Linked DNA regions of Methyloferula stellata AR4. The main gene of each other region encodes a partner of the protein of the gene in region 2 in a complex. Links are inferred from orthologs where the notes say so. Each region holds a gene or a part of one and is shown on either strand. Other genes may lie near its edges.

What was found.
Region 1: the proteins of groL (region 2) and metK are in contact, whole or in part, in a cryo-EM structure (PDB 8P4O), measured with the Escherichia coli proteins. The link is inferred for Methyloferula stellata AR4 from one-to-one orthologs.

The regions. Positions count from the first base shown.
Region 1 is NZ_ARWA01000001.1:3,990,091-4,005,533, forward strand. The notes cover bases 11,528-14,514. They hold metK (methionine adenosyltransferase), read right to left. Parts: upstream 13,653-14,514; coding sequence 12,402-13,652; downstream 11,528-12,401. Other genes in these bases: trmB (tRNA (guanine(46)-N(7))-methyltransferase TrmB), read right to left, coding at 11,641-12,345; A3OQ_RS0119885 (helix-turn-helix domain-containing protein), read right to left, coding at 13,837-14,295; lnt (apolipoprotein N-acyltransferase), read right to left, coding at 14,433-14,514. Also shown: A3OQ_RS0119815 (ArsR/SmtB family transcription factor), read left to right, coding at 142-1,152; metF (methylenetetrahydrofolate reductase [NAD(P)H]), read left to right, coding at 1,155-2,066; metH (methionine synthase), read left to right, coding at 2,068-5,796; A3OQ_RS0119830 (hypothetical protein), read left to right, coding at 5,793-6,371; A3OQ_RS23125 (HepT-like ribonuclease domain-containing protein), read right to left, coding at 6,400-6,615; A3OQ_RS25380 (nucleotidyltransferase family protein), read right to left, coding at 6,838-7,044; A3OQ_RS0119845 (hypothetical protein), read right to left, coding at 7,112-7,330; hisG (ATP phosphoribosyltransferase), read right to left, coding at 7,439-8,416; A3OQ_RS0119855 (ATP phosphoribosyltransferase regulatory subunit), read right to left, coding at 8,413-9,540; A3OQ_RS0119865 (hypothetical protein), read left to right, coding at 9,776-10,192; oxlT (oxalate/formate MFS antiporter), read right to left, coding at 10,202-11,485; more of lnt, read right to left, coding at 14,515-15,443. UniProt on the Escherichia coli protein: Catalyzes the formation of S-adenosylmethionine (AdoMet) from methionine and ATP.
Region 2 is NZ_ARWA01000001.1:3,754,453-3,769,769, reverse strand. The notes cover bases 6,458-9,318. They hold groL (chaperonin GroEL), read right to left. Parts: upstream 8,781-9,318; coding sequence 7,134-8,780; downstream 6,458-7,133. Other genes in these bases: groES (co-chaperone GroES), read right to left, coding at 8,833-9,120; A3OQ_RS0118595 (integration host factor subunit alpha), read right to left, coding at 6,458-6,797. Also shown: A3OQ_RS0118620 (apolipoprotein A-IV repeat region-like domain-containing protein), read left to right, coding at 1-1,427; A3OQ_RS0118615 (hypothetical protein), read left to right, coding at 2,043-2,384; A3OQ_RS0118610 (peptidoglycan recognition protein family protein), read left to right, coding at 2,384-3,136; A3OQ_RS23005 (c-type cytochrome), read left to right, coding at 3,385-3,879; A3OQ_RS0118600 (ABC transporter ATP-binding protein/permease), read right to left, coding at 3,883-6,000; more of A3OQ_RS0118595, read right to left, coding at 6,444-6,457; A3OQ_RS0118580 (Do family serine endopeptidase), read right to left, coding at 9,478-11,046; protease modulator HflC, read right to left, coding at 11,249-12,157; FtsH protease activity modulator HflK, read right to left, coding at 12,154-13,260; A3OQ_RS0118560 (dihydrofolate reductase), read right to left, coding at 13,493-14,002; A3OQ_RS0118555 (GNAT family N-acetyltransferase), read right to left, coding at 13,999-14,529; A3OQ_RS0118550 (hypothetical protein), read left to right, coding at 14,762-15,250.

The DNA.
Region 1 (15,443 bases), 240 kb from region 2 along the record:
ACGCCATACCCCGGTACCCGGCGGGCCGCCCAACTTGAGCGTGAATATAAAAAGCGCTTTCCGTAATTTTTTCCCGAATAGACTTTACATATAAAGATATCTTTATATGTTTAGCCACTAGTGGAGATGCGGACAAACTCGATGCCCCAAAGTGAAGGCGCCCCTTTCGACATTGTGCTCGCCGCGCTCGCCGCCGCGGGCGAGGCGACGCGCCTGCGGCTTGTCGCGCTTCTCTCCGAAGTCGAACTGACGGTGTCCGAACTCGTCACCATTCTGGGTCAGTCGCAGCCGCGTGTCTCCCGCCATTTGAAGCTTCTGGTCGAAGCGGGGCTCGTCGAGCGTCATCGCGAAGGTGCCTGGGCCTTTTTTCACGTTCCGCATGGCGGTGCGGGTGCCTCGCTCGTTCGCGACATCCTCGCCCGTTTCAAAGGCGACGATCCGGTTTTGACGGCTGACCGCGCGCGCCTGCAGGAGGTGCGTCATGCGCGGGCCGAACAGGCGGCGCGTTATTTCGCGGCGCAGGCGGGCAATTGGGATCGGCTTCGCGCCATGCATGTCGCCGAGGAGCATGTCGAGGCCGCCATTCGCGAAACCATTGGCGCAGCGCCCGTCGATTCGCTGCTCGATCTCGGGACCGGCACCGGCCGCATGCTGGAACTGCTCGCGCCGCTCGCAACCCGCGCGGTCGGCATAGATCAATCGCCGCAAATGCTTTCACTCGCGCGAGCCAGAATCGAGCGCAGCGGGCTGCGCAATACGCAATTGCGCCAGGGCGATCTCTATGCCCTGCCGGTCGAACGCAATTCCTACGATCTCGTGATCCTGCATCAAGTCTTGCATTATCTCGACGATCCGTCGCGCGCGATCCGCGAGGCCACGCGAGCCTTACGGCCAGGAGGCCGGCTCGTCATCGTCGATTTCGCGCCTCACAATGAAGAGACTTTGCGCGAGGCCCATGCGCATCGCCGCCTTGGCTTCGCGCATGAGGAGATCACCGGCATGATGAGCGACGCCGGCCTCGATGTGCTCGTCGAACGCGATCTCGTGCCGGATACGCACGAAGGCCATAAGCTCACCGTGTCCTTGTGGCTCGGCCATGACCGCCGCTTCATCTCGGATGCGCCGCCCTTGATGGCGCAGGAGGTTGCCTGACCATGCTTGAACCTCTGCCAGCCGTGCCGCCGCGCGCGAGCCGCACGCATTGCCCCGATATTTGCGTCTCCTTCGAATTCTTCCCCCCGAAGACAGATGAGATGGAGAAGACGCTATGGGAGTCGATCAAGCGCCTGGCACCGCTTGGCCCAAGCTTCGTCTCCGTGACTTATGGCGCAGGCGGTTCGACGCGCGAGCGCACGCATGCGACCGTCGCGCGGATTCTTAAAGAAACGTCGATCAAGCCCGCCGCGCACCTGACCTGCGTCGCAGCCAGCCGCGACGAAGTCGATAGAGTTGTGCGCGATTATTGGGACATAGGCGTCCGCCATATCGTCGCATTGCGGGGCGACTGCCAGGACGGAAACGGATGGGTTCCGCATCCGCAAGGCTATAAGACCTCGACCGAGCTTGTCGCGGGCATCCGCCGCATCGGCGATTTCGAGATTTCGGTCTCCGCCTATCCGGAGCGCCATCCCGAAAGCAAATCGGTCGACGCCGATATAGATGTGTTGAAGGCCAAGATCGATGCGGGCGCGACGCGCGCCATCACCCAGTTCTTTTTCGAAAACGATGTCTATTTGCGCTATCTCGACAAGGTCCGCGCGCATGGCATCCATATTCCGATCGTGCCCGGCATCGTGCCGGTGCAGAATTTCAATCTCACCGCCGGTTTCGCGAAGAAGGCCGGAGCCTCGATTCCACAATGGCTGGCCGATCGCTTCGAAGGCCTTGAAGAGGATGTGACGACGCGCCGCCTCATCGCCGCGACCGTCACCGCCGAGCAAGTGCTCGATCTCGTCGATCACGGCATCCGCGATTTTCATTTCTACACGATGAACCGCGCCGATCTCGTCTATGCCATCTGCCATCTCTTGGGGCTCAGGCCAAAATCCGAACAGAAAGCCGCCTGACATGAAAGAATCCGATACATTCGCTGCCCTGCGCGCGGCAGCGCGCGAAAAAATCCTGGTGCTCGACGGCGCCATGGGCACGATGATCCAGCAGCACAAATTCACCGAGGCCGATTTCCGCGCTGAGCGTTTCGCCGATTGGCCGCGCGATCTGCGCGGCAATAACGATCTTCTGGTGCTGACCCAGCCGCATGCGATCCGCGCCATCCATCTCGCCTATTGCGACGCGGGCGCCGACATTATCGCGACGAACACGTTTTCGTCGACGCGGATCGCGCAGGCCGATTACGGCATGGAAAGGCTTGTGCCCGAATTGAATTTCGAGGCGGCACGGCTCGCCTGCGAGGCCGCGCATGAGTCGGAAGAAAGACACGGCCGCCGTCATTTCGTGGCAGGTGCACTTGGCCCGACGAACCGCACCGCGTCGATCTCGCCCGACGTCAATAATCCGGGCTTTCGCGCCGTCAGTTTCGACGAATTGCGCGATGCCTATGCCGAAGCGGCACGCGCGCTGATCGAAGGCGGCGTCGATATTCTGATCGTCGAAACCATCTTCGACACGCTGAACGCCAAAGCGGCGTTGGTCGGCATCGATCAGGTTTTCGATGATATGGGCAAGAAACTGCCCGTCATGATCTCCGGCACGATCACCGATTTGTCCGGCCGGACCTTGTCGGGCCAGACGCCGACGGCCTTCTGGAACTCGCTGCGCCACGCCAAGCCCTTCACCATCGGCTTGAATTGCGCGCTCGGCGCAAGAGAGATGCGGGCGCATCTCGCCGAAATTTCGCGCATCGCCGATACCTATGTCTGCGCCTATCCGAACGCCGGCCTGCCGAATGAATTCGGCCTCTATGATGAAAGCCCTGAGTACATGGCCTCGCTCATCGGCGAATTCGCGGAGAGTGGCCTCGTCAATATTGTCGGCGGCTGTTGCGGCACGACGCCGCCGCATATTCATGCGATCGCCAAGCGTGTCGTAGGCATTGCGCCGCGCAAGATCCCGGAGATCGTGCCGCTCCTGCGTCTCTCGGGCCTTGAGCCTTTTGCGCTGACGAAGGAAATCCGCTTCGTCAATGTCGGCGAGCGCACGAATGTCACGGGCTCGGCCAAATTCCGCAAGCTCATCAAGGAAGGCGATTTTTCGGCGGCGCTTGATGTCGCGCGCGATCAGGTCGTGGCCGGCGCGCAAGTCATCGACATCAACATGGACGAAGGCCTGCTCGATTCCGAAAAGGCCATGGTCGACTTCCTCAATCTCGTCGCCGCCGAACCGGACATTGCGCGCGTGCCGGTGATGGTCGATTCGTCCAAATTCCAAGTGATCGAATCCGGCCTTAAATGCATCCAGGGCAAGCCCATCGTCAATTCGATCTCGATGAAGGAAGGCGAAGAGAAATTCGTCGAAGTCGCGAAGCTCGTGCGCCGCTATGGCGCCGCCGTCGTCGTGATGGCCTTCGACGAGCAAGGCCAAGCCGATACGTGCGCGCGGAAAATCGAGATTTGCTCACGCGCCTATAAAATTCTGACCGAGACAGTCGGCTTTCCGCCTGAAGACATTATCTTCGATCCGAATATTTTCGCAGTCGCGACCGGCATCGAAGAGCATAATAATTATGGCGTCGATTTCATCGAAGCCACGCGGGAAGTCCGAAAAAGATTCCCCCTGGTCCACATCTCCGGCGGCGTCTCCAATCTCTCCTTCTCGTTTCGCGGCAACGAGATGGTCCGTCAGGCCATGCATTCGGTCTTTCTCTACCACGCCATCTCAGCCGGCATGGATATGGGCATCGTCAATGCCGGCCAGCTTTCGGTCTATGAAGATATAGATCCAGAGCTACGCGACGCCTGCGAGGATGTTGTCCTCAACCGCCGCCCCGACGGCACGGAACGCCTGCTGGCGCTCGCCGAGCGCTTCAAAGGCCAAGGGACGGAGAGGGCTGAGAAGGATCTCGTCTGGCGCAGTGAGCCGGTCGAGAAGCGGCTTGAACATGCGCTCGTCAATGGCATCACCGAATTCATCGACGCCGACACGGAAGAGGCACGGGCCAAATCCACGCGTCCGCTCGATGTGATCGAAGGCCCGCTGATGGCCGGCATGAATGTCGTCGGCGATCTTTTCGGCTCCGGCAAAATGTTTCTGCCGCAAGTGGTGAAGTCCGCCCGCGTGATGAAACAGGCCGTTGCCTATCTGATGCCTTATATGGAAGAGGAAAAACGCAAGAATGGCGGTGCCGAGCGCAAAAATGCCGGCAAGATCCTGATGGCGACCGTCAAGGGCGACGTGCATGACATCGGCAAGAATATCGTCGGCGTCGTGCTGGCCTGCAACAATTACGAGATCATTGATCTTGGCGTGATGGTGCCTTGCGCGAAGATTCTCGATGTGGCGCGTACGGAAAAAGTCGATGCCATTGGGCTCTCCGGCCTCATCACGCCCTCGCTCGATGAAATGTGTTTCGTCGCCTCCGAGATGGAGCGCGAAGGCTTCAGCATGCCGCTGCTCATCGGAGGCGCGACGACGAGCCGCGTCCATACGGCCGTCAAGATCAATCCGAATTACACCAAGGGCCAGACGGTCTATGTGACCGATGCGAGCCGTGCCGTCGGCGTCGTGCAGAACCTGTTCTCGCCGGCCGCGCGGGGCCCTTATATCGAGGCTATCAAGACCGAATATGAAAATGTCGCCGAGGCGCATATGCGCAACGAGGCGGAAAAGAACCGCCAGCCCTTGCCGCGCGCCCGGGCCAATGCGTTGAAGCTCGATTGGGCCGCCTATGAGCCGCCGCACCCAACATTTCTGGGCACGCGGATATTCCGTACTTATGACGTCGCCGAGCTCGTTCCCTATATCGATTGGACACCCTTCTTCCAGACCTGGGAAATGCGCGGACGCTATCCCGATATCCTAAGCGATCCTGAAAAGGGCGCTGCCGCGCAGCAATTGTTCGACGATGCGCAAGCGATGCTGGCGCGGATCGTCGAGGAACATTGGTTCGATCCGAAAGCCGTCATCGGCTTCTGGCCTGCCAATGCAATTGGCGACGACATCAAGCTTTATACGGGTGAGTCGCGCAGCGAGGTGCTCGCGACCTTCCATACCTTGCGTCAGCAATTATCAAAACGCGACGGGCGGCCGAATATTGCCATGTCCGATTATATCGCGCCGGTCGAAAGCCTGAAGCCGGATTATCTCGGCGGCTTCGTCGTCACCGCCGGTGCGCGTGAAGAGAAGATCGCGGATCGTTTCGCCAAGGCGAATGACGATTATGGGTCGATCATGGTGAAGGCGCTCGCCGACCGCATCGCCGAGGCTTTTGCTGAGCGCATGCACGAGCGCGTGCGCAAGGAATTCTGGGCCTATGCGCCGGACGAGGCGCTCGCGCCCGATGAATTGATCACCGAGCCCTATCGCGGCATCAGGCCGGCGCCAGGCTATCCGGCACAGCCCGACCATACCGAAAAGGCGACCTTGTTCCGCCTGCTCGAGCCGGAACGCCGCATCGGCGTCACGCTGACCGAAAGTTTCGCGATGTGGCCGGGCTCGTCGGTCTCGGGGCTTTATCTCTCGCATCCGGATGCGCGCTATTTCGGCGTCGCCAAGATCGAACGCGATCAGGTCGAAGATTATGCTTTGCGCAAAGGCATGGATTTCGCGGAGATGGAACGCTGGCTCGCACCGATCCTCAATTACGATCCAGCGCGTCACGCAAAAGCGGCAGCGGAGTGACGAGTTTTACGCTCGACACGCATTATCTTGCCTTGCCGGATGGAGCGGCCAAAGAGGCCGAAGCCATCCGCGCGCTGGCGGCGGCGCATGAGGCGGACAAAGCCGATGTCGCGCTGGTTGCTCTGTCGATCGCGGCATCACGCTTGCCGGCGGCGCCTTTGATCAAGGACCTCACCGAGTTTGGCCAAACCTTGGAACGGCATGGCCTGCTGCGCGTCGATCTCCTGCCACCCATGGCCTATTTCGACATAGCCTTTCCGAAATGGTGTCTGCTTCCGACTGAAGAAATGGAAGACATCGAGCACGAAATTCATTCGATCCTCTATCCGAGCATCCAATATGCATGGCGCGACTATCGCAAGGCGCATCAATTGGAAGAGACGGCGCCTTCAAGGGAAAGCCCTTGGCGCGCGGCGAAATGCGACGTGCAGATGATGCTGGCCCATATCGAAGCCGGCCGCGATATCTTCGTGACAAGCAGCGAGATTTTTCACCGCGAGATCAAGAAGCGCCAGCTCATCGCGCTCGGTGCGGGCGCTATCCTCTATCCGGCGGAAGCTGTGGGAATGATTTGAACGCGGAACCCCACCAAGCGCAAAGAAATCACTCTTTCCATTCTTGATTATGCTTATGCAAGATCGCTTCAAGTTGTGGAAGCAAAGGTTGTAACTCTTGCCTGATCGTCTCGAACAGGATGACATCGTCCACGCTGAAATAGCCGTGAGCTATGTAATTTCGCACCGCGGTCATTCGCGCCCACGGAATTTCTGGATGATCGGATTTTAGATCGTCTGGCAGATGTTTCACCGCTTCCCCCATGATCTCATATGCATCACAGCGAAACGTGTCTTCTCATCGGAGAAATAGTCATCCATCGTCATACCTTCGACGAATCGGATGATCGAACGGCATGCGCCAACAATATCGTCCAGAAAGTCGATATAGCTGCGGCTGCTCAAAGCGGCAAAGCTTCTTCGAGGATGCGCTTGCCCATATGTGGCTTCAGTGCCCGGCGCGTGACAAGATCGACATGCCGTTCCGTCAATCTCTCAAGTTCCTGCTCAAGCGAGAAATGATGGAAAACGGGATCGGCTTATCGAACTCGACGAGAAGATCGACATCACTCTTCTCGGTCGCGTCCCCGCGCGCCATCGAGCCGAAAAGCGCGAGCGAGTGGATCGGCCAACGCTTCCGGAGGTCCGGCAGGGCAGCGCGTAAAGTCGCGATGATCTCATCTCTTTCGCTCATGGCGAACCTATAGCGGATTTCGAGCCTTTCGTCCCCCGCCCGATGCCCAAGCAGAGGCTACTCGCCTCTAATTTTCGTCGTCGCTCTCGGCATAATCGCCTTCGGCGTGATCCAAAACGGCTTCCCGGTCGGCGACTTTTTGGCCTTTTTCGTCGCTCACCCAGACGTCGCCGCCGTCCGTTTGCAAAACCTCATGCGCCAGTGCCAATGCCGTTTCGAGGCTGACATGCGGATAGGCGAATTTGCGAACATGCCCGTCCTTCATCCAGGAAACGAAGTATGACATCGACGGCTTCCCTAAACTGCTAGTCTCATAATCCTTTGCCGCCCTTCATCGAGAGAGACGGCCATGCTCATGGTGGCATTTATAGCGGATTTCGCAAACTTGTCGCAATTATTTATATAGCTTTGCGACGAGCTTCTCGTAAAGCGGATTGACGGCGGAAAACACGTAATCCTGCGCCGTCACAGCGACATGGTCCGCGCCTTGGCCGATGAGCCAATCGGCGAGCGCCGCCACCTTTTCTTTGGGGCAATTCAAAACAAGGCGCCCATCCGGCGCGTGCAGGCGCATCCGGGCGGCAAATATCGCCTGCGCGTCGATCTGTTGCTCGGCCTCGAACTTTGCGAGCACCGTCGAGACTTCGCGGGTCGTGCGGGCTTCCTCTTCGGCGACGATCCGCGAGAGAAGAATGCGCGCTGTCTCTTTGGTCTTGTCGTCCCATGGCGCCGTCAGCGACGCCACGAGATTGGCTTCGGACCGCAGCATGACGCCATCGTCCAAAATCTTCAGCGCATTGGCGGCGAGCGTCGCGCCTGTCGTCGTGATATCGACAATGAGTTCGGCCTGCCCCGCCGCAGGTGCGCCTTCGGTCGCTCCCAAGCTTTCGACGATCCGGTAATCGGTGACATGGCGCTCGGCGAAAAACCGCCGCGTGAGATTGAGATATTTGGTCGCGACCCGCATGCGCTCGCCACGGCGCGCGCGAAAGGCCGCCGCGACATCTTCGAGATCGGCCATGGTCTTCACGTCGATCCAGGCCTGCGGCACGGCGACGACGACATTCGCATAGCCAAAACCGAGCGGCGTCAGAAGCACAAGCTTCGCATCGGCATCAGGCAATGTTTCGCGCACGAGATCTTCGCCCGTCACGCCCATATGCGCGGTGCCGGCCGCGAGCTGCGACACGATCTCGGATGCCGAGACGAAGGCCACTTCAACGCCCTCGATGCCTGCGAGCGTGCCGCGATAATCGCGCGCGCCGCGGCCTTGCACGAGCGTCAGCCCGGCGCGGCCGAAGAAGGCCGCGGCATTTTCCTGCAACCGCCCCTTCGAGGGTACGGCAAGGACGAAAGGCTGAGCCCCACTCATGATGCAGCGTCCATCTTGCCGTGATTGAGGCGGTCGACCCAGATCGCGGCGCCGACGGCAGGAATAGGCTCCTTCGCGCCGAGCGTCTTGGCCAAGGAATCGTAGCGTCCGCCGCCCGCGAGCGGCTTGCTATTCGGCTGATCCTTGTCATGCGCCTCGAAGACGAAGCCCGTATAATAATCGAGATTGCGCGCGAAGCCGGTGCCGAAGGACAGAGCCTCGATATCGAGGCCGCGCGCGGCCATGAAGCCGAGCCGCGCATCGAACCGATCGAGGATGGCAGACAGATCGAGCTTGGCGTCGCGCGCCAATTGGCGGAGTTCCGCCGAAGCATGATCGGGATCGCTCTCGATGCCGAGAAAGCGCTCGATGATCGCGCGCTTCTCGGCCGGAAAGCCCGAACCCGATTTCAGCGCCGCCTGTTCGAGAAAGCGGTCGGCGATTTCAGCCGCCGTGCGTCCGCCGACCGTCGCTATGCCTGCGATCGATAGCAGATCTTCAACCAGCGCGCGGGCGCCTTGCTTGTCGGACCCCTCCAAAGCCGCGAGCACGCCGGAATGATCCGTGCTCGCGCCATTCATGGGCGCGGACAGAATGGCTTCAAGCGCCTTGCCTTGCAGATGACCGCGGCTGATACGGCGGCGCCATTGCGGCGAGAGATCAAGCGCTTCCAGCAGACGCGCAAAGAGCCCCGCATCGCCGATCCGCACGCTGAGCACCTTGCCTGCAACGGCGGCGATGGTTTCCAAGGAGAGCGCCAGAATCTCGGCGTCCGCCGCCTCGCGATCGGCGCGGCCGAAATTCTCAAGTCCCGCCTGGATGAATTCGCCCGGCCCATCGGCGCGATAGCGAAAGACGGGGCCGCAATAGGAAAAGGCCGCGGGCTGGCCGGCTTCCGGCGAGGCGAGATAATGACGGCAGACCGGAATCGTATATTCCGGACGCAGGCAATAATCCGTGCCCGAGACGTCGCTTGTGAGGTAAAGCCGCCCGCGAATCTCCTCACCGGAATCGAAAAAATCCGAGGCCGGCAGAAGGATCGGCGGCTCGCAGCGCGGATAGCCTTGCGCGGCCAGATGGGCCGCCAAGGCGTCCTGAAGCAGGCGATCGTCAGTTAGAGACATGGCGGCCGCCATTCCATCCTTTTCGAAATGAAAACCTTCGTAGCAAAGGCCGCGCGGCGAAGCGACGGGTTTTCCGGCACAAGGTGAATGAAATCACCCCGCAAGAGCCCGGTCCCGGCCAGCCAATCCGTTGGCTTTATTAATAAATCCAGCTTTTGGCGAAGCCCCGCCTGTTCAGGCGAATGAGGCTTGTGATAAAGAGGCGCGTCCGATCGGCCGAAATCAGGAGCAAGCCATGCCGCGCGCGCAGTCCGCCTTTCTCAATCGCAAGGATGTCCCGGCGCGAAAGGATCTGCAAAAGGCGATCGACGGCCTCAAGTTCAAAGTGACCCTGGACGACGGCTATGCGCCCTTCAAGAGCCAGGGCTATCTGCCCTGCACGCTCGACGGCGAGGATGCCGGGTTCAATATCAAATTCCAGGATGTCGCAGCAGATGCTGCGCCCGCGAATCTCAAATCCGCGCTCGCCGAGCGCGATGTCGAAATCGCCGTCAAATGGAGCGGCGACGTGCGCGAATATATTGCCGCCATGGCCGTCTGCGCCGCGCTCGTCAATAATTTCGGCGCGATCGTGCACGATCCGGATGGCGACAAAGTCTATGCGAGCGACGAGTTCCTCGACAAAGCCCGCGAGGCCGCAGCCTCGATCTGAGATCGGACGTCAGGCCTGCTTCGTGGCTGTCGCCAGCGCGGGCCGGCTGCCGGCGAGCCATGTCTTGCGCCAGGGCTTCAGCACGAATAAGGCGAGCAGAGCCGTCAACACGTCCATCGTGATGACCAATCCGAAGACCGGAACCCAACTGCCCGTATGTTCGTGCAACGAGGCTGCGAGCGGACCGCCGAGCACCGAGCCCACGCCTTGCGCCATATAGAGAAAGCCATAATTGGTCGTCGCGTGCTGCGTGCCGAACGTGTCGGTCAAAGTCGAGGGGAAGAGCGAAAAAATCTCGCCCCAGCCGAAGAAGACGACGCCGGACAAGAGCACATAGGCCAGAGGATCGTGCCGTAGATTGAGCATGAGAAAAATCGCCAAAGCCTCGCCCGCGAAGGCGATGGCCATGGTATTTTCGCGCCCGATCCTGTCCGAGAGCCAGCCGAAGAAGGGCCGCGTCGCCCCGTTGGTGATGCGATCGAGCGTCAGCGCCAGCGGCAGAGCCGCGAAGCCCAGGACCATCACATTGTCGGTAATGCCGAACTCGCGGCTGAACGTCGCGAAGTTCAAAATCACCATGAGGCCGCCGGTCGACATCATCGTCATCATGACGAAGAGCAGCCAGAAGATCGGCGTCTTCAGCATGGATGTCGGCGTATAATCCGTGTCTGTCACATGCGGCGATGCAATGGTTGAAACGGTATAGCCAACCAAAGGCTCGCGCAAAAAGGCCGCGGCGAGCACGCCGACAGCTCCGAGAATCGCACCGAAAACGATGAGCGTGTGCTGATAGCCGGAGGCCTTCAACATGTCCGCGATCGGGAAGGTCGTGAGCATCGCGCCGAACCCATAGCCCGCCGCCGCCATGCCCGTCGCAAAGCCGCGCTTGTCCGGAAACCAGCGCACCATATGGCCGATGACGCCGACATAGACGATGCCTGTACCGATGCCGCCAAGCACACCATAGGTGAGATAGAGCATCGTCACATCCGTCGCATAGGCGGAAAGAATCCAAGACAGACCCGACAAAGCGCAACCGGCCATCACGAGCGGCTTCGGCCCGAAGCGCTCGATGAGCGCGCCCTGCAACGGCGACAGCCAAGTCTGCAGCACGATCAGGATAGAGATGGTGATCTGCAAGGTCGCCAGACTGACGCCGGTCACCTCCAGCAACGGCTTGGTGAAAAGGGTCCAGACATATTGCGGGCTGGAGATGGCCATCATGGTGATGACACCGAGCACCAATTGCAGCCAGCGATTGCCGCTCGCCCTTACACCTTCCAGCTCCGCCATTTTGGTCCCCATCCGCACAGTCCGGCCGCCACAAGGGAAATAGCCGGCGGAAACGCACCGGCGGCGCTCCGATCTCTGAAAGACTATAACTCTGGATTGCAGAATCGTGGAAGGAATCTCTAAGCGCTTAATTGCCTTCCGAAGGCATTTGGCGCCTATCTTCTCACGAATGTGAAATAGGCGGGGCGACGCCCTTCGCTCAGCGCCTTTGTCTCGTAGCGGGTGCTCTCCCAATCCGCCCAAGGCGCATGCCAATCCGAAGCACTTTGCGCAGGCCAGACGAAATCGGGCGACCGCAGAATCCGGGCGAGCACCCAGCCGGCGTTGTGATCGATATCGGTCGCAAAGCGCAATTCGGCGCCACTGCTCATCACGCGAGCCAATCTGGTGAGCATATCATCCGATAGAAAGCGTCTCTTGTGCTGACGCCGCTTCGGCCAGGGATCGGGATAAAGCAGATAGACGCAGGAGAGCACCGCCTCCGGCAAGGCGTCGATCACATCGCCCGCATCGCCATTATGCAGACGGATGTTGCAGAGGTCCGCCTCGGCGATGAGAGCCAGGGCTTTGGCGACGCCATTGACGAAAGGCTCGCAGCCGAAGAAGCCCACGTCTTGATGGCGCAGTGCTTCATCTGCCATATGTTCGCCGCCGCCGAAGCCGACTTCCATCCAGAAGGTTTTGGGCTGGTTCGGGAAAAGCGCCGCCGGATCGCCCAAGGGCTTCGAAAGATCGAGCGCCAGATGCGGCAGCAGATTTTCGACGAGCGCGGTGTGATGGGTCCGCAGCTTTTTGGCTTTGCGGCGCCCATGAAGCGGCGACGGAATAAATTCCGTATGTGGCGGAAGACTGGAGTTCATGCGCGCCTATTTATGTTTTGCCGCGGCGGGCGGCAAATCGGCAGCGCCTGACCCAATCAGGCGAGCGCCGACGTCAGCTCCTTGACGAGATCGGTCTTCTCCCAGGAGAAGCCGCCTTCGGCATCGGGGATCCGGCCGAAATGGCCATAGGCCGAGGTCCGCGCATAGATCGGCCGGTTCAGTTGAAGGTGTTCTCTGATGCCGCGCGGCGACAGGCGCATGATCCGGCCCAAGACCGTCTCCAGCTTGTCCTCGGCGACATTGCCGGTCTCGTGAAGATTGACGTAGATCGACAGCGGTTCGGCGACGCCGATCGCATAGGAGAGTTGGATCGTGCAGCGATCGGCGAGACCGGCCGCGACGACATTTTTAGCGAGATAGCGCGCGGCATAGGCGGCGGACCGATCGACCTTCGTCGGGTCCTTGCCTGAAAAGGCGCCGCCGCCATGCGGCGCGGCACCGCCATAGGTATCGACGATGATCTTGCGGCCGGTGAGACCGCAATCGCCGTCCGGACCGCCGATGACGAATTTGCCGGTCGGGTTCACATGCCAGACGGTTGCATCGCTGATCCAACCTTCCGGCAAGGTCTTGCGGATATAGGGTTCGACGATCGAGCGCACGTCGAGAGAGCTCAGGTTCTCGTCGAGGTGCTGGGTCGAGAGCACGATCTGCGTCGCGCCGACCGGCTTGCCATGCTCATATTTGATCGTGACCTGGCTCTTCGCATCGGGACCGAGTTTGGCGGCCTCGCCTTTGCCGCTCTTGCGTTCGGTGGCGAGCAGCTCGAGAATCTTATGCGCGTAATAGATCGGCGCCGGCATCAGCTCTGGCGTCTCGCGGCAGGCATAGCCGAACATGATGCCCTGGTCGCCCGCGCCCTCGTCCTTATTGCCGGCGGCATCGACGCCTTGCGCAATATCGGCCGATTGGGCGTGCAGCCTGATGTTGACGTCGGCATGCTTCCAATGGAAGCCTTCCTGCTCGTAGCCTATGTCCTTGACGGCTTGGCGCGCGGTCTCTTCGATCTGCTCGGGCTTTATCGGTGCGCCGCGCACCTCGCCGGCGATCACGACGAAATTGGTGGTCGCCAAGGTCTCGCAGGCAACGCGCGTCTGATAGGGATCGACACCGGCCTTTTCGCCTTCGCGAAAGAAGAGATCGACCACTTCGTCGGAAATGCGGTCGCAGACCTTGTCCGGATGGCCTTCAGAAACCGACTCACTTGTAAATAAAAAGGTCTCGCGCGGCACGGAGAGCTCCAACAGGCAGGTGATTGAGGTCGATCCGCCAAGCGGCGGAACCACGCCAGCGGAGGCCGAGGCTGGAGACACCCAACGCCTCGAACCCGCTAAACTTCGGACAATTCGTTCGTTTCGTCAAGCTTTTCTGGCGGATACGTTCGCTATAACGAACGCTACCTGAGTAACGTAGGCTGCGGATCGCGCCTGGGGTTGAGGCACATGTTGGTTATGAATGTGAAGAGCAAGCTTACTTCGCTGGCGTCTTGCCGGTTTCCGGCTCCTCGGCATCGTCCTCGTCGGCGAGACTCGTGACGAGATCGATGATCCTTTTGCGGACTTTCGGATTGTGAATCCGGGCAAAGGCCTTGTTCAGGCGCACGCCTTCCGTCGTCGAAAGGAAATCGACAATATAGGTCGAGCCTTCATCTTCTTCCGCGAATTGGGCCTGCGTCGCTTCGGACGCAGCCGTTCCTTCGGACGCCGGCGCGCCATCGAAGAAAAAGGCCGGAGGTACGTTCAAAATCTGCGAGATCTGCTGCAACCGGCTCGCGCCAATGCGGTTGGTGCCTTTCTCGTATTTTTGTACTTGCTGAAACGTCAGTTCCAGCGCCTCCCCCAGCTTTTCCTGGCTCATTCCCAGCAAAATGCGGCGCATGCGGACACGGCTTCCGACATGCCGATCAATCGGATTCGGTGCCTTTTTCACAAAAGCTGGTCTCCCCTCCACCTCGCCAGAAACCGGCTCTGTCTCATCAAACTTAGCAATACCCTGATTTCGCATGTGAAATGACACCTAGCGTGTATTTTATAATAATGCAACGTAGACGCGAGAAAGCGCTGGTATCAAACCTGTCTGCGAAAGATAAAGGAGCAACTAATTGCTATTAACCATACTAAAAACGGTGAGATGAATGGAAGATGAGCGAATATTGGTGGCCCAAGTCTCTGCGGAAGGCCACCGTCCAATAGTCCTTCTCTACCGAGAGAGAGTTCAGACAATACGCGTCCGTAGGGGTCGACGATCGCAGATATCCCTGAATTCGCCGCGCGCACCAACGGCAGACCTTCTTCGATCGTCCGCAATCGCGCCTGGGCGAAATGCTGATAAGGGCCGGCCGTATTGCCGAACCACCCGTCATTGGTGAGATTGAGAAGCAGGCCCGGCCGTTCGCCAGGCACAGACGGCATCACATCGCCGGGGAAAATGGCTTCATAGCAAATCAGCGGCACAACCGGCGGCAGGCCGGGGACATTCAAAATCACGTGTTTACTGCCCGCTTCGAAGCCGCCCGGCATATGCACGAACTGGCGCAATCCCAGCTTGTTCAGGAAGGTCGAAAACGGCAGATATTCGCCGAAGGGGACAAGATGAACCTTGTCGTAGCTTTCTAAAATCACGCCGCTCTTGTCGACGACCTGCACAGCGTTGAAGAAGACGGTGTGCGGCTTCGGATTGTCCTTGTCGGCCGGCAGATCCTCTTCGCGGGCCGCGCCCGTCACGAGGACGCTATTTGGCGACAGCACGGCGGCGATTTGCGCCAAGGCCTGCGGCGTACGCGACAAGATGAATGGAAAGGCCGACTCCGGCCAGATCAGGACCGAGACATCGGCGAGCCCGGTATGTGCCGGTCCGGTTGAGCGATCGGAGAGGGACAGATAATGCGCCAGGATCGCCGGCCCGTTCTCAGGCCGGAATTTGGCATCCTGCGCCAGATTGGGCTGCATGATCCGCAAGGAAATGCCCTTGACCAGCGGCGTCGTTCCAGGCGCAAGCCTGATCGCGCCGAAAATCGCGAGGCCCATAAAAACAAGAAGCGCGAGGCCGACGGGCGTGCGAACGAACCATCGCGTCGA
Region 2 (15,317 bases):
GGATGATCGGCGATACCAGCGCTAATTTCATCGCGATCGAGCGGACCTTGTCTGAGCGGCTGCAGGATTTCCAAAGCGCCTTCAGCCGCGTCTCGACCGATGTCGGCCATTTGAACATGACCGCCGACAAGACGATGAACGATGCGCAGGCGCTTGCCGAGACGATCGCGCGGCATCAGCAATCCTTAAGCTACTCGGCCGGCGAGCTCGCTCGTTCGCAGCGCGAACTCGACCAGATGCTCGACGAACGCCGCACCGCGCTCGAAAACCTGCTGTCGCAGGTCAATGCGAAGAGCGAGGATTTCGAAAACGTCATGCAGTCCTTCGGCGCTCTGGTGGACGAATCCTTTCAGCAGGCGGAGACTCGGGCGAGGGAGATCGGGACTTTCCTGACCGAAGCCACGCAGGCGACGGCTGGTCTGATCGAGCAGCAGTTCGGCGAGATCCGCACCAATACCGGTAAAGAGCGCGAGCGCACGGCTTCGGCTTTGCGGGGAGCCTATGAGCAGGCCAACACCGAATTGAACACGATCATGCGGCAGGCGACGGACCGTTTCCAGGCCGCGGCTTCCGAAATGCGCGGCATGGCCCGCACCATTCAGGAAGAGCTCGATGCGACGCGCGACGAAGTTCGCCGCAGCGTGACGGATCTTCCGCAGGAGACGGCGGAGCAGGCCGCCGCCATGCGCCGCATCGTCTTCGATCAGGTCCGGGCTCTGAACGAATTGACCGAGATCGTGACGAGATCCGGCCGCTCCTTCGATGTCGCCGAACAGTCGGCCGCACCGGTTCTTTCCGAGCGGTCTTCGACCGGGTTCAGAAAGCCGGAGGCCGCGACGCGCGCACCGGCACCTCTGCCGCTTCCCGAAGCGCCCGCACCGCGCCGCGACCCGCCGCCGCAACGTGTGCCGGTGTTGCCGCCCGCTGCTGCGGCGCGTCCGCAGGCCGCTCCTGCTGATCGCGGTGGCGGATGGTTGTCTGATCTTCTCGCCCGTGCCTCGCGCGACGAGCCGGCGTCAGCGCCAGCGCGTGTGGAGGACAATCGCGCCGGCATTCCGCGCGGACCGGCGCGTCATGCGCCGCCGGCCAGCGTCGAGCTCGAAACCATCTCTCTCGACATTACCCGGATGATCGATGCGGATGCCGCGGCCGACGCCTGGGACCGCTATCGGAGAGGCGAGCCCGACGCGTTTTCGCCGCATCTCTATACCGCGCGCGGCCAGCAGACATTTGATGAAATCCGCCGCCGCTACCGTACCGATACGGAATTCCATAAAACCGTTGATCGCTACGTGAAGGAATTCGAACGGCTTTTGTCGGATGTGAATCGCGACGACCGCGACGATACGGTCACGCGATCCTATCTCGCGTCGGAAACGGGCAAAGTCTATACGATGCTCGCCCATGCGGCAGGGCGCTTGGTCTGAGCCTTTTAGGCGAGATCAAGCGTCGGCGGTGACGGCCGATATTTTAAATTGCGCCAGCCGGCCTGTAAGCCGGGTTCTGTATGGCTTGCGGCGGTACCGCAAGCGTGATGGCCATTCCTCTGGGACGGCCGTTACCGGCCGCCTCAAGCAACCAACCCGGGCGACGATCCGGAGACGGACCCAAGGCGCGTTCTCTTCCGAAAAGCCCTTATGTCGCCCCTATTCGGTTTTGCTCCCGGTGGGGCTTGCCGTGCCGCTGATGTTACCATCCGCGCGGTGCGCTCTTACCGCACCGTTTCACCCTTACCGGCGGAGAACCGCCGGCGGTTTGTTTTCTGTGGCGCTTTCCCTAGGGTCACCCCCGCCGGACGTTATCCGGCACCGTGTCTCCATGGAGCCCGGACTTTCCTCCGCTTCAAGAGAAGCGACGGCCATCCGGCCGGCTGGCATCAAGCGGCATAGGAGGGATGCACCCGCGGGTCAATCATCAAGCGTTAAGGTGATATGTCGAAAATGCCGCGAATTGACGCAAAGATGCGGCGCCACCTGATCTTGTCTTGACCTTATCGGTCGGTTTGGGCCTCTGGGGAGCTGCGGAAACAACAGGGTTCTTCCATGCGAAAAGTGCTGGCTTCAATAGGGGTTTTCACCGCCGCGCTGGCTGTGGCCGCATGCGGCTATACGCCGGAGCAACGCGCGGTCAGTGGTGCTGCCATCGGCGCGGGGACAGGCGCGGCGCTTGGCGCCGCGACCGGCGGCGGCGTCGGTGCCGTTCTCGCCGGCTCGGCACTGGGTGCCGCGACCGGCGGAATCATCGGCGCCAATACGCGGCCAGCTCCTCCCCCTCCGCCCCCGCCGGGTTATTATCCGCCGCCTCCTCCGCCCGGGCCGGCCTGCGCGCGTTGGGGCTATGATCCGGCCGGCAATCCTTTCTGCGTGCGCTATTACGGCTATTGATGAGTTTTTCCGCGAATAGTCTGCTTGTCGGCGATGTCCGCCCGTCGCCGAACCATGGGGACCGCAAAAGCGGCCGGGTCGATGCCGTCATTTTGCATTACACGGGCATGGCTTCGGGCGAGGCCGCGCTGCAATGGCTCTGCGATCCGGCATCCCAGGTTTCCGCGCATTATGTGATCGCGGAAGACGGGCAGGTGATTCAGCTTGTGCCGGAATTGCGGCGGGCCTGGCACGCCGGCCAATCGATCTGGGCCGGCGAACGCGACATGAATTCGGCCTCGATCGGAATCGAGATCGTCAATCTCGGCCATGACGGCGGCGCGCCCGCATTTCCGCAAGCGCAGATCGAGGCGGTGATTGCACTCTGCAAGGACGTCGCGGCGCGCCATCAGATTCCGGCGGCGCGCATTCTCGCCCATTCGGACGTCGCACCCGACCGCAAGGCCGATCCCGGCGAATATTTTCCATGGGATTTGCTCGCCGCGAGCGGCGTCGGCCATTATGTCAAGCCACATCCGATCGAAGAGGGCCCCCGCCTTGAGCGCGGCATGCATGGGGTCGAAGTCGAGAAGCTGCAGGCGCTGCTCTCCATGTATGGCTACGGCCTGCGCGTTTCCAATCTTTATGGGCCCAAAACCGAAAATGTCGTGCGGGCCTTCCAGCGCCATTTCCGGCCGGCGCTTGTCGATGGTATTGCCGATCAATCGACGATCGAAACGCTGCGCGCGCTTCTCGCGAGTCTGCCGCGATAAAGCGTTTTCGAGCGAAGTCGGTACCGGTGGGTGTGAAGAAAACGCGTCAAACAAAATCATGGAGCCTCGCTTCTGATCTATCAGAAGCGAAATGGCTTTATGTATGATCTGAAAAGTTGAAGGCTTTTTGGAACGGCCATGCGCGAAATCAAAGTATCATTCCAAAAAATCCCCGACCTTTTAAACGAGATCGTGCGTTGAAGCGGGTGCCGCGATGACGCATGACTTTGGTTTGATTGGAGGGGCTTATGGCAATGTCTTGCTTGCAGCGGGTTGGCGTGATTGCGTTTCTTATGGCGTTGCCCGCGGCGGCGGCGGCGGCGCGCGCCGATACGCAGGAGCTCGAGCAGAGAGGCGCCTATCTCGTCCAGATCACCGGCTGTGCCGGCTGCCATTCGCCGAGGGACTCGGAGGGCGAGATCATCGCGGACAAACGCTTGACCGGCGGTGACCGCGCGCTGCCAGTGACCGATATCGGCCGATTCTATCCGCCGAATATCACACCCGACGAGGAGACGGGTATCGGCGATTGGAGTGCCGAGGATATTGTCAAGGCCTTGAAGAGCGGCGAGACCCCTCTGGGCCGCGTCCTGTTGCCCGCCATGCCATGGCGGACGCAATTTAAAGACCTGACCCAAGACGACGCCTTGGCGATTGCGACCTATCTCAAATCGCTCCCGCCGGTCCGCCATCGAACCCCGGCGCCGCTGGCGCCGTTGAAGGGGTCGGCTCCCCAGCCTTAAAAATTATTCCGCCGCCTTCACGACATGCTCGGACGGCGTGAAGAGCCCGGTGGTGCCCGCCGGGTGCATGTCGAGATAGCGCTTGTGGAACCGCACGAGGCTGGTGCGATGGCCGATCGAAACCACGGTCGTATTGGGTAAGCGCTCGGCGATGATCTCATAGACCTTGGCTTCCATGGTTTCTTCCATGGCGGCTGTCGCTTCGTCCAGAAACAGCCAATCCGGCTTTGCGAGTAAGGCGCGGGCGAGAGAGACGCGCTGCTGTTCGCCGCCCGACAGGCATTGCGACCACCGATCCTCGTCGTGGATTCTGTCGATGAAGTGATCGAGCTGAGCCGCGGTCAGAACCTCGCGGATGGCCTCGTCGTGAAAATCATCCGGTTGCGATGGATAAGTGACCGCCGCCTTAAGGCTGCCGTTTGGAATATAGGGTTTTTGCGGCAGGAGCATCACGCGGACATTGGCAGGCAGGGTGATCGTACCCTCGCCGAAGGGCCAGATGCCAGAGATTGCGCGAAACAGTGTGGATTTGCCGGAGCCGGACGGCCCGGTAAGAAGCACGGGTTCGTTCGCGGCAAATTGCAGATCGCTGCTTTGAACGATCACGCGACCGTCCGGCAGCTCCAAAGTGAAAGCGGCTAAATCGAGATTTTTTTCCTCGCTCGAAGCCTCGGGAACCTTGCGCAGGCCCGTGCCATAGGCATGGGCGCGTTCGAGCGCGGCATCGAAGGAGGTCAGACGATCGAGGACCGATTTGAATTCCGCGAGCGACACATAATAGGTCACGAAGAATGTCAGCGCGTCGTTGACGCTTCCAAAGGCGCGCGCCGTCTGCGTCATGATGCCGAGGGTGATCTTGCCGGCGAAATAGAATGGCGCCGCCACGATATAGGGAATGAACGGGCTGAGCTGGCCGTAGGAAGCCGTAAAAGAGATCAGTCGTTTGCGGCAGCCGATGATGTCGAAATAATTTCGGACGATGAACGAAAAGGATTTCAACAGGGATTTTTGTTCGGCATTTTCGCCGGAAAGAAGCGCAACCTGCTCGGCATATTCGCGCAGCCGTGCGAGCTGAAAGCGGAAATCGGCTTCATAGCGCTGCCGCACGAAGGATAGGGCGACGAGAGGCCGTCCGATCAGATGCGTGAACAAAGTGCCGACGCCCGCATAGATCAAGGCGACCCAGAAGAGAAAACCAGGGACCGCGATGGCCGTGTAGGGAAGCGTGAAATTTGCCGACAGATCCCACAAAAGAATGGCGAAGGAGACGAGCGATGTCAGTTTGGCGATCAAAAGGATCGCAAAGGAATAGATGCCGGAGCCGACCTGTCCGCCATCGATGAAGCGCGCTATATCCTCGGAGATACGTTGATCTGGATTATCGGCGCCGGCGCCCGTGAGTGACATGCGGTAATGCGTATGTCCCGCGAGCCAGCGGGTGACATAATAATCCGTAAGCCAGCGCCGCCAGCGGATGACGAGGGTCGATTGGACGACCAGTTCGACGACGGCCGATGCGATGTAACAAAAAGCCCAGGGGCAAAAAACCGTGAAGAGCTGATACCAGAAAGTTGCTTCGTCCTTGTTCTGGATCGCATTGAACCAATCGCGTGAGAAAAACGACAGGCGCACGTCGATACCGACCTGCGCCTGGTTGATCAGCACCAGAAGAACGACCATGCTGGTCGCTATATGCCGCTCGCGTCCCGTGAAAGACGGCAGAGGCCAGATGCGCGCCGGGTTTTTCTCATCCGTGTTGAAATAGCGGTCGGCTATTTTCGTCATCGCGCGGACGACCGGGATGAAGGACAGCAGATAAACCAGGATCGCAAAAATGGCGACGGTCACCGGCATGCTTTCCGGCGGCAGGTAATCCTCATATCCTTGCGGCCAGAGGTCCAACTTCGCGAGGAGAAAGGCGCTCCCGAAAACGATCGTCTCGGTTGCGAAAATCGCCGCGAAGATTTTCAAAAAACTCGAAATCGCATGGGCGCGATAGGTCGTGACGGCGCAAATGAAGCCGACGGCGGCCATGAAGGTGACCAGCGGTTCGCCGGTCTTTTGGGCGATGATCGCGGCGGCGACGGAAAAAAGAGCGACGGCGAGGGCGAGGAATTTCATAAAGACCCGATCACTGCATTTAAACGGAAGCGGCAGTTCGATTGCGGAGCGCGTTTATATCCCCAAGCCATCGCGTCCCAAGCAATCGCCCAGGTCATCCTGTCCCGAGAAAATCTATCCAAGGGACAGCCGAGCTTCGGTGGCCGCTTCATCTTGGCCGGTTTTGGCGATTTCGAGCTGACCAACCGCACGGAAAATGCGTCACATTCAAGGCTTGCAGGGTCAAGCGCTGATTTCTTAAAAATACGCAAGTTTAGGTGCAAAATGGGCAAGCCTAAGCTCTGGAATGGCTCAAACGGGGCAGGAGCCGCCGCTCGCCACCTTGCGTGAGCATCGGATTATCCGATCAAATCGAGCCTGCCCGACGTGCTCATTCAAAACCGGATCCCGGCAACAGCGGGGATCAGTACCGGTCCCCAGTTTTGGGTCCTATGTCCAAATCTTTATTCCGCGTCGGCTTCCGCCTCTTGCGGCAGGGCTGTCCCATTGATGCTCGCGGTTAAAACCGGAGAAGGTTTGAACGTCAGCACGCGTCTCGGCGTGATCGGCACTTCAACGCCTGTGCGTGGATTGCGCCCGATTCGCTCGCGTTTGCTACGGACCGCGAAAAGACCGAATGAACGGAGTTTGACGCTTTCGCCGCGAACCAAAGCATCTGAAATTTCTTCAAGCGCGATTTCAAAAATTTCGCGTGCCTGTGCGCGAGAGAGAACGGGACTCGAACTATAGACAGCCTCCAGAAGATCCGCGCGCGTCGTAGTTTTTCGAATCTTTGACGATTTCGACGATTGCTGCACTTTCCGCTTCTCCCCCCGGAGCCCTTTAAAAACAGGTGCGGAAGCTTAGACCGAAAATGTGCAAGGGCGGTTGCAAAAAAACCTCAGGCGCCGATTAAAATGTTGATGCCTTTGATGACAGTTTGCCTTGGTCCAAAAGATTGGCGCGAACCGGGCGCGTCAAGACAGAACAATTCTCTTCAATAAAAGTTGAAATTCATCCGGCAATGCGAGGCGCTGCTCAAGCCTACGGTTGTAGAATACCAGAGACGGCCCTTAAACGAACTCCGCGCGCAGGTGACTGCGCGCGGAGCGGTTTCTTTATCGGAAAGGCGGAGCTTTCCAGCAGACGTGGATTTAGAAGTCCATGCCGCCCATGCCGCCCATGCCGCCACCGCCCATCGGCATCGCAGGGGCATCCTTCTTCGGCGCTTCCGTGATGGTTGCTTCGGTGGTGATCAAAAGACCGGCGACCGAAGCGGCATCTTGCAGAGCCGTCCGGACGACCTTGGTCGGGTCGATGATGCCGAGTTTCACCATGTCCCCATATTCCCCGGTCTGCGCGTCATAACCAAAGGAATAAGACGGGTTCTCAATGAGCTTGCCGACGACCACGGCGCCATCGCCGCCGGAATTGTCGACGATCTGTCGGGCCGGGGTCTGGATCGCCTTGCGGACGATGTCGATACCGGTCTTTTGATCGGGATTGGCAACCTTGAGGTTATCGAGCGCCTTGATGGCGCGCAGAAGCGCGACGCCACCGCCGGGAGACACACCTTCTTCGACCGCCGCGCGCGTCGCATTGAGAGCGTCGTCCACGCGATCCTTCTTTTCCTTCACTTCGACTTCGGTCGCGCCGCCGACGCGAATGACCGCGACGCCGCCCGCGAGCTTGGCGAGACGTTCCTGCGCCTTTTCGCGATCGTAATCGGAGGTGGTCTCGGCGATCAGGTTCTTGATCTGGCCGATACGGGCCTCGATCTCAGCCTTGGCGCCGGCGCCGTCGATGATCGTCGTATTCTCCTTGTCGATGCGAATCCGCTTGGCGCGGCCGAGCATCTGCAGGGTCACGTTTTCGAGCTTGATGCCGAGATCCTCGGAGATCAGCTGACCAGCCGTCAGGATGGCGATGTCTTCGAGCATGGCCTTGCGGCGATCGCCGAAGCCCGGCGCCTTGACGGCCGCGACCTTGAGGCCACCGCGCAGCTTGTTGACGACGAGGGTCGCGAGTGCTTCGCCTTCGACGTCCTCGGCGATGATCACGAGCGGCTTGCCGGTTTGAACGACGGCTTCGAGCACAGGCAGCATGGCCTGGAGCGACGAAAGCTTCTTCTCATGCACGAGGATGTAGGGCTCCTCGAGTTCCGCCACCATCTTGTCGGGATTGGTGATGAAGTAGGGCGAGAGATAGCCGCGGTCGAACTGCATGCCCTCGACGACATCGAGCTCGGTGTCGAGGCTCTTCGCCTCTTCGACCGTGATCACGCCCTCGTTGCCGACCTTTTGCATGGCGGTCGAGATCATCGTGCCGACAGATACGTCGCCATTGGCTGAAATCGTGCCGACTTGGGCGATCTCGTCGTTCGACGTGACCTTCTTGGAATTGGCCTTGAGATCGGCGACGACGGCTTCGACCGCGAGGTCAACACCGCGCTTCAGATCCATCGGGTTGAGGCCGGCGGCCACTGCCTTGGCACCTTCGCGGACGATGGAGGCGGCGAGGATCGTCGCCGTGGTCGTGCCGTCACCGGCAACGTCGTTCTGCTTGGAAGCGACTTCACGGACAAGCTGGGCGCCGAGGTTCTCGAACTTGTCGGCAAGTTCGATTTCCTTGGCGACAGTCACGCCGTCCTTGGTGATGCGCGGTGCACCATATGACTTCTCGATGACTACGTTACGGCCCTTGGGACCGAGGGTCACACGCACCGCATTGGCGAGAATGTCCACGCCGCGCAACATGCGATCACGCGCATCGGACGAAAAACGTACGTCTTTGGCTGCCATTTTTTCAAACTCCTGAAAAGGTTTCTAGTGTCGGTCGGAGAGAAGGCTCGCCTTAGGCGATGACACCCATGATGTCGCTCTCCTTCATGATGAGGAGGTCTTGGCCGTCGATCTTGACTTCGGTGCCGGACCATTTGCCGAACAGCACCTTGTCGCCGGCCTTGACATCGAGGGGAGTGATTTTGCCGGTCTCATCGCGGCCGCCAGGACCAACGGCGATGATTTCGCCTTCCTGGGGTTTCTCTTTCGCGTTGTCGGGAATGATGATCCCGCCCTTGGTCTTTTCCTGACCTTCAAGACGCTTGACGACCACACGGTCATGCAGGGGACGAAAATTCATGGTCTGCTTCCTCTAAAATGATGATGGGTCCCTGCTCTCGAAGGGGACACCTCGCGAAGCTTCGGCCGGTCCAACCCAGGCCTCGTTAGCACTCGGTAACATAGAGTGCTAACAAGGCGCGAAATAAGCCATCGCGCCCCAAATTGTCAAGGAAGAAGTTATTTTTGAGCATTAATCGCTTATATATGAAGCATAATGTTTAATTTTAAAGCAAAATAGAAAGCTGGCAGCTACGGCAAGGCCGCAGACCGGGAAACTGTCCTATGGAGCTTGAAATTGTGAGGAGGCCTACCTCCCGCAAGGGCGGGGCGCGAAAATTTCGCCCCGGCCATGCGATCGGATTTCGAGACATTCTGCCTATTGCATTGAGAGCGCGACGAAGCGCACCTCGCCTTGCGTATTGGCGATGAGGAACAGCGCCGATTTCTTGCCGCCCTCCTTCAGGGCTTTGATCTTGGCCGATACCTCGGACGGGTCCTTCACGGGGATCTGATTGATTTCCAGGATCACCTCGCCGGGCTGAATATTTTTCTCGGCGGCCGGCGACTCCGGATCGACATCGGTGACGACGACGCCTGTGGCCACGCTCTCGCCGATGGAGAATTTTTGCCGCGCGGCGCTGCTGAGGCTCGAAAACTCCATGCCGAAAGCTTTTTCGACCGGCGTCGGAGGCAAGGCCTTGCTGGTTTCAGGGGCCTTCGTTTCGAGCGAGGCAAGCTTCTCATTGTCTTCGAGGCGGCCGAGTTTGACGGTTTTGGTCAGTTCTTTGCCCTGGCGCATGACGACGACGGCAACGTCCTTGCCGACCGGCGCGGAGGCGACGACCTTCGGCAGGTCGCGCGATTCCTTGATGTCGGTCCCGTCGAATTTGACGATGACGTCGCCGGCCTGGATGCCTGCCGCCTTCGCAGGGCCCTTGTCGTCGGTGCCGGCGACAAGCGCGCCGTGAACCGGGCCGAGGTTGAGGCTTTCCGCGATGCTCTCATCGACGTTTTGAATGCGGACACCGAGCCAGCCGCGCCGCGTCTCGCCAAATTTCTGCAATTGGTCGATGACCGGCATGACGGTCGCGGCAGGCGTGGCGAAACCAATGCCGATCGAGCCGCCCGAAGGAGACAGGATCGCCGTATTGATGCCGATCACCTCGCCGTCCATGTTGAACAGAGGCCCGCCGGAATTGCCTTTATTGATCGCCGCGTCGGTCTGAATGTAATTGTCGTAGGGACCCGATTCGATATTGCGGTGATGCGCCGAGATGATGCCGGCCGTCACCGTGCCGCCGAGGCCGAATGGATTGCCGACCGCCAGCACCCAATCGCCGACGCGCATTTTCTCGCTGTCGCCAAATTTGACGGATTTCAGCGGCTTTTCGGGTTTCACGCGAAGGACCGCGACATCGACCTTGGAATCCTTGCCGATGATTTGTGCCTTCAGCTTTTGGCCGTCGGTGAAGATGACGGTGATATCATTGGCGTCGGCGATGACGTGATTATTGGTGATGATGATCCCGGAGGGATCGATCACGAAGCCTGAGCCAAGCGAATTCGACTTGCGCTCGCGCGGACGCGGCAATGGCGTATCATTATTGCCGCCGCTGCCGCCGCCTTGCTGACGGCGGCGGAAGAATTCTTCGAAGAGATCGTCAAAAGGCGTACCCGGTTCGAGCTGCGGCGCGGCCGAGGCATGTTTGTCTTCCATCGTCTGCGTCGCCGAAATATTCACGACCGCATCGCTGACTTGATCGGAGAGATCGGCGAGAGAATCGGGTCCTTTGGCAAAGGCGGGCGCGACAAGAGCGGCCGGCGAGGCAATAAGCGACAGACCGAGCGCGCAGGCGAAGGCCAAGTTCGCGCGGCGCAGTCGGCCAGCCAAGGCATGTTTTGATGGCGTGACGACCCGCAGCTCTGAAAAGGCAAACAAACCCATGAAGTGATCTCCTGCGACCGGACGCGCGGCATGGCTTAAGAAGCGCGCCAATCGAACGATAAATTAGGGCGGAAAATCGGCGGCGTCGCGCTTTTTGCCAGGCTCGCCGAAAGCTCCGTTTCCCTTATCTTTCATATAGCCATAGCCCGGCAAATTGCCGCTCGCACCTCAAAATTGCAGGGCAAGAATTTGCCCGAGTAAGTTAACGTGCGGCGGACGGCGCGCCCGCGGCGGGTTCGGGATGAGACGTTCCAAAGAAGCGGAAGAAATCCGACTTCGGGCTCAAAATCATGCGCGTGTCCGAGGCTTTGAGCCCATTCTCATAGGCCTGCATCGACCGGTAGAAGGCAAAGAAATCCGGATCTTTGCCATAAGCGTCGGCAAAGATCTTGTTGCGCGTCGCGTCGCCTTCGCCGCGGACCTGATCGGCTTGCTTTTGCGCATCGCCGCGCAGAACCACCACGTCGCGATCCGCCTTCGCGCGAATCTTCTGTGCCTGTTCGGAGCCCTGCGCCCGATATTCGGCAGCCTCGCGGGCGCGCTCGGTCTGCATGCGCCTGAACACCTGTTCCGAGATCTGGCGAGGCAGGTCGGCGCGCCTGATGCGGACATCCGTGGCGACGACGCCGAGACGGCCGGCCTCCTGGTTCACCTGGTCGCGGATCTTCAGCATGAGCGCGGAGCGGTTGTCGCGCACGATCTGCGTCAGGTCGGCTTCGCCGAGCACGCGGCGCACCGCCGAATTGAGCACGAAGCCCAATTGGTTCCTCGCCCGCTCGATCGTGCCGACGGTTTGGTAGAACTTCAAGGGATCGACGATCTTGTAGCGCAGGAACGCATCGACTTCGATGCGCGTATTATCGGAGGCGAGCACCTCCTGCTTCGGCGCTTCGAGATCGAGAATGCGATTGTCGATCGGAATATAGTCCTCGATGAACGGAATCTTGAAATGCAGCCCCGGCTGTGTGATCAGCCCGCGTCCGGCGACAGGTTCGCCGAAACGCAGCAGCAGACCTTGATCCGTCTGCTGAACCTGAAAGGTCGAGGCCGCGGCTACGACCAGGATAACAACGAGCGCGATCAGCGCGACAAAGCCATAGGCGCCTCTCATTTGCGGCTCCCATCGCTGGCGCGCGGTGCCAGTTGCGGCAGCGGCAGATAAGGCACGACGCCGTTTCCGTTCCCGGCGGCCTCGTCGACGATCACTTTGTCGGCACCGCCCAACACACGCTCCATGGTTTCGAGATAGATGCGCTCGCGAGTGACTTCGGGCGCGTTTTTATATTGATCGTAGATCTGGGTGAAACGCGCCGCCTGACCTTGCGCTTCGGCGACGGTCTGCAGGCGGTAGCCTTCGGCCTCTTGAATGATGGCGGCCGCCTTGCCGCGCGCTTCCGGCACGACGCTATTGGCATAGGCTTCGGCTTCGTTGCGCAAGCGGTCCTGATCCTGCTGCGCCGCGGTCACGTCGCGGAAGGCGGCAATGACCTGCTCGGGCGGATCGACCGATTGCAATTGCACCTGAAGGATGAGCACGCCGGCTTTATAGTCGTTCAAGACTTTCTGCATGAGATCCTGCACGGCAGGTTCGATCACCTTGCGTTCGGCGGTCAGGATCTTTTGAATCTGGCTGCGGCCGATCACTTCGCGCATCGCGCTTTCCGCGACGGCTTTCACGGTTTCTTCCTGATTGGCGACGTTGAAGGCGTAATCTTCCGGATGAACCGGATCGATCTGCCAGATCACCACGAATTTGACGTCGGCGATATTTTCATCGGCCGTCAGCATCAGGCTTTCTTCCGGCAGATCGATGGGCGGCTGCCCGTTCGGACGGAAGATGAAGCCGATATTGGTGGCCTTGCGGTTGGTCACCGGAAGCTTCAGCACCGAGCCCACCGGATAGGGCCAATTGTAATTGAGGCCGGGCGTGGTCCTGCCAGTATAGCCACCGAAGACTTTGTTGAGGCCGACCTCGTTCGGGCCGACCGTGTAAAAGCCGGTTAGAAGCCAGATGAGAAGGCCGATCAGCACCAGGGCGATGATGCCGCGCGAACTCACGCCGCCGCCGGGCATCCATTGCCGCAGTCTTTGCTGGACCCGGCTCAGCATTTCCTCGAGGTCTGGCGGCGTCGATCCGCTGGGTCCTTGTCCCCACGGGCCGGGATTGCCGGGTTTCCAGCTTCCGCCGCCATTGCCGTTACTGGTCCAAGGCATAAAAGACCTTTCAAAAGTTCAGCCGGGGTGCCGATCGTCCGATATCACGCGGTTTATCGGCCGGTAGTCTTATAGAACAAGTTCCAGCAAATGTAGGTGTCTTTTGCAAAATCGCTTGGCGGTTTTGTCTATGGTGAAGATATCGCTTGGGAGTATCCCAAGCGATTTTCCATTAACCGGCCAATCTCATTTATAGAATTTCCGCATATAAATGCCGTAGGCGTTCGAGACATCATCGCCGACGATAATCGACAAACGAAAATGTCGCATCGTCCTTCGCGTCTTTTGGCGGGCGCACGCGGCTTTCTTCCCCCCATTGCGACCAATTGATGGCAGGAAAAAACGTATCGCCTTCCGGCGCGAGATCGACGAAAGTGATCTTCATCCTATCCACGTCGTCGATCATGGCCGAATAAAGTTCGGCTCCGCCGGCGAGAATAATCTCTTGCGCCTGCATGGCGCTGGCGCGTTCCGCGGCGCAGGCGAGCGCATCCTCGATCGAATAGACGATATGCACGCCCTCGGCGGTGAAATCGCGGTCGCGCGTGACGACGATGGTTTCGCGCCCCGGCAAGGGTCTTCCGATTGATTGGAAGTTCTTGCGTCCCATGATCATCGGCTTTCCCATCGTCAGCGCGCGAAATCGCTTGAGGTCGCTGGTCAAATGCCAGGGGAGGCTATTGTCCCTGCCGATGACGCCATTTTCGGCGATGGCGGCGATGAGGATCAGCGGCGGATTCATATGCGGACAGGATCAGCCTTGCCGGCTGCAAGCGCCGCGAGGCTGGAAAGCGCGCCGCCCTCGCAGCGGCAATTGGTCCATTCGTCCATCAGCACCGCACCCATAGCCTTGTAGAAGGCAATCGATGGCGTATTCCAATCGAGCACAGACCATTCGAGCCTTGCAAGATTTTCTCTGACGCAACGCGCCGCGAGGCCGGCGAGAAGCGCCTTGCCGGTGCCGCGCCCGCGAAAGGCTGGACGCACATAGAGGTCTTCGAGCCAAATGCCGTGGCGGCCGCGAAAGGTCGAGAACGTATAGAACCAGACGGCGAGGCCGATAGGCTCGCCATCCTGCTCTGCCATGTCGCAGAAAACCCGCGGCGCAGTGCCAAAAAGCGCCTGCGCCAGCGTTTCGGCTGTGGCATCGACCGCAGCGCTGAGCTTTTCATAGGCTGCGAGTTCGGTGACAAGCGCGAAGATCTGAGCCGCATCGGCGGGCACCGCGGAGCGAATGTGAAAAGGCACTCTGTTTTCGTTATGTCCCATAAACCTCTATCCGGCGCCTTGCGTAAGCGCTAAAAGCCTATCCGGCGTCGATTCCAGGCGCTAAAAAGCGATTTATGACACTATATCAGGCGTCGTGGAGAGCGACACTTAGCTCCTTTCTCGAATTCGCGTTTTGCCAGCGTTTCTAAGATCACGCGAATTCGAGAGTGGAGCAGGCGGCCATTTCTGGGACCTGATATAAGATGCGAAACAGACTTCAAAGGAAAACCGTATGCCTGAGCCACTAACGCTTCTCGCAGATTCTTTCATTGGACGGCATTTGGAGGTCACGCTTGAAAAGCGGGATGGTGACACGGCCTGGATGCGCCTGCAAATCTGGAACAGCAGCCTTGATTTTCGCCGGGATGATCCAACCAAGGACGATGTGATTAATCTTTACGACGTCCGTTTCGATAAGGCGAGACGGCTTCTCTTCAGAGGCAAGATGAATGGCTCATATCCCCTGATCACCATCGGCTTGAATCCGGCGGTTCCAGCCGAGGATAAGAAAGCCTTCATCCGCGTTGTCGTTGTGGATTCGTTTGGATATCTGGCGGATGCATCGGTCGATTACACGCTGGAAAATGACAATTACGCGGCGCTGTTCAAATTCCTGCTTGACTGCGATTTTCCCGATATCGAGGCCAGTGTCATCAGAAACGAGAAAGCCGTTGTCAAGGCCGGTTTCTCCGGCGCGATGTCGGGCGCCGACAAAAGGTAATCCAGGGACAATTGCTTAGATAATGGCATGGATCTTCGGCATGGATTCGTCATCGCTCCTCTCCTCG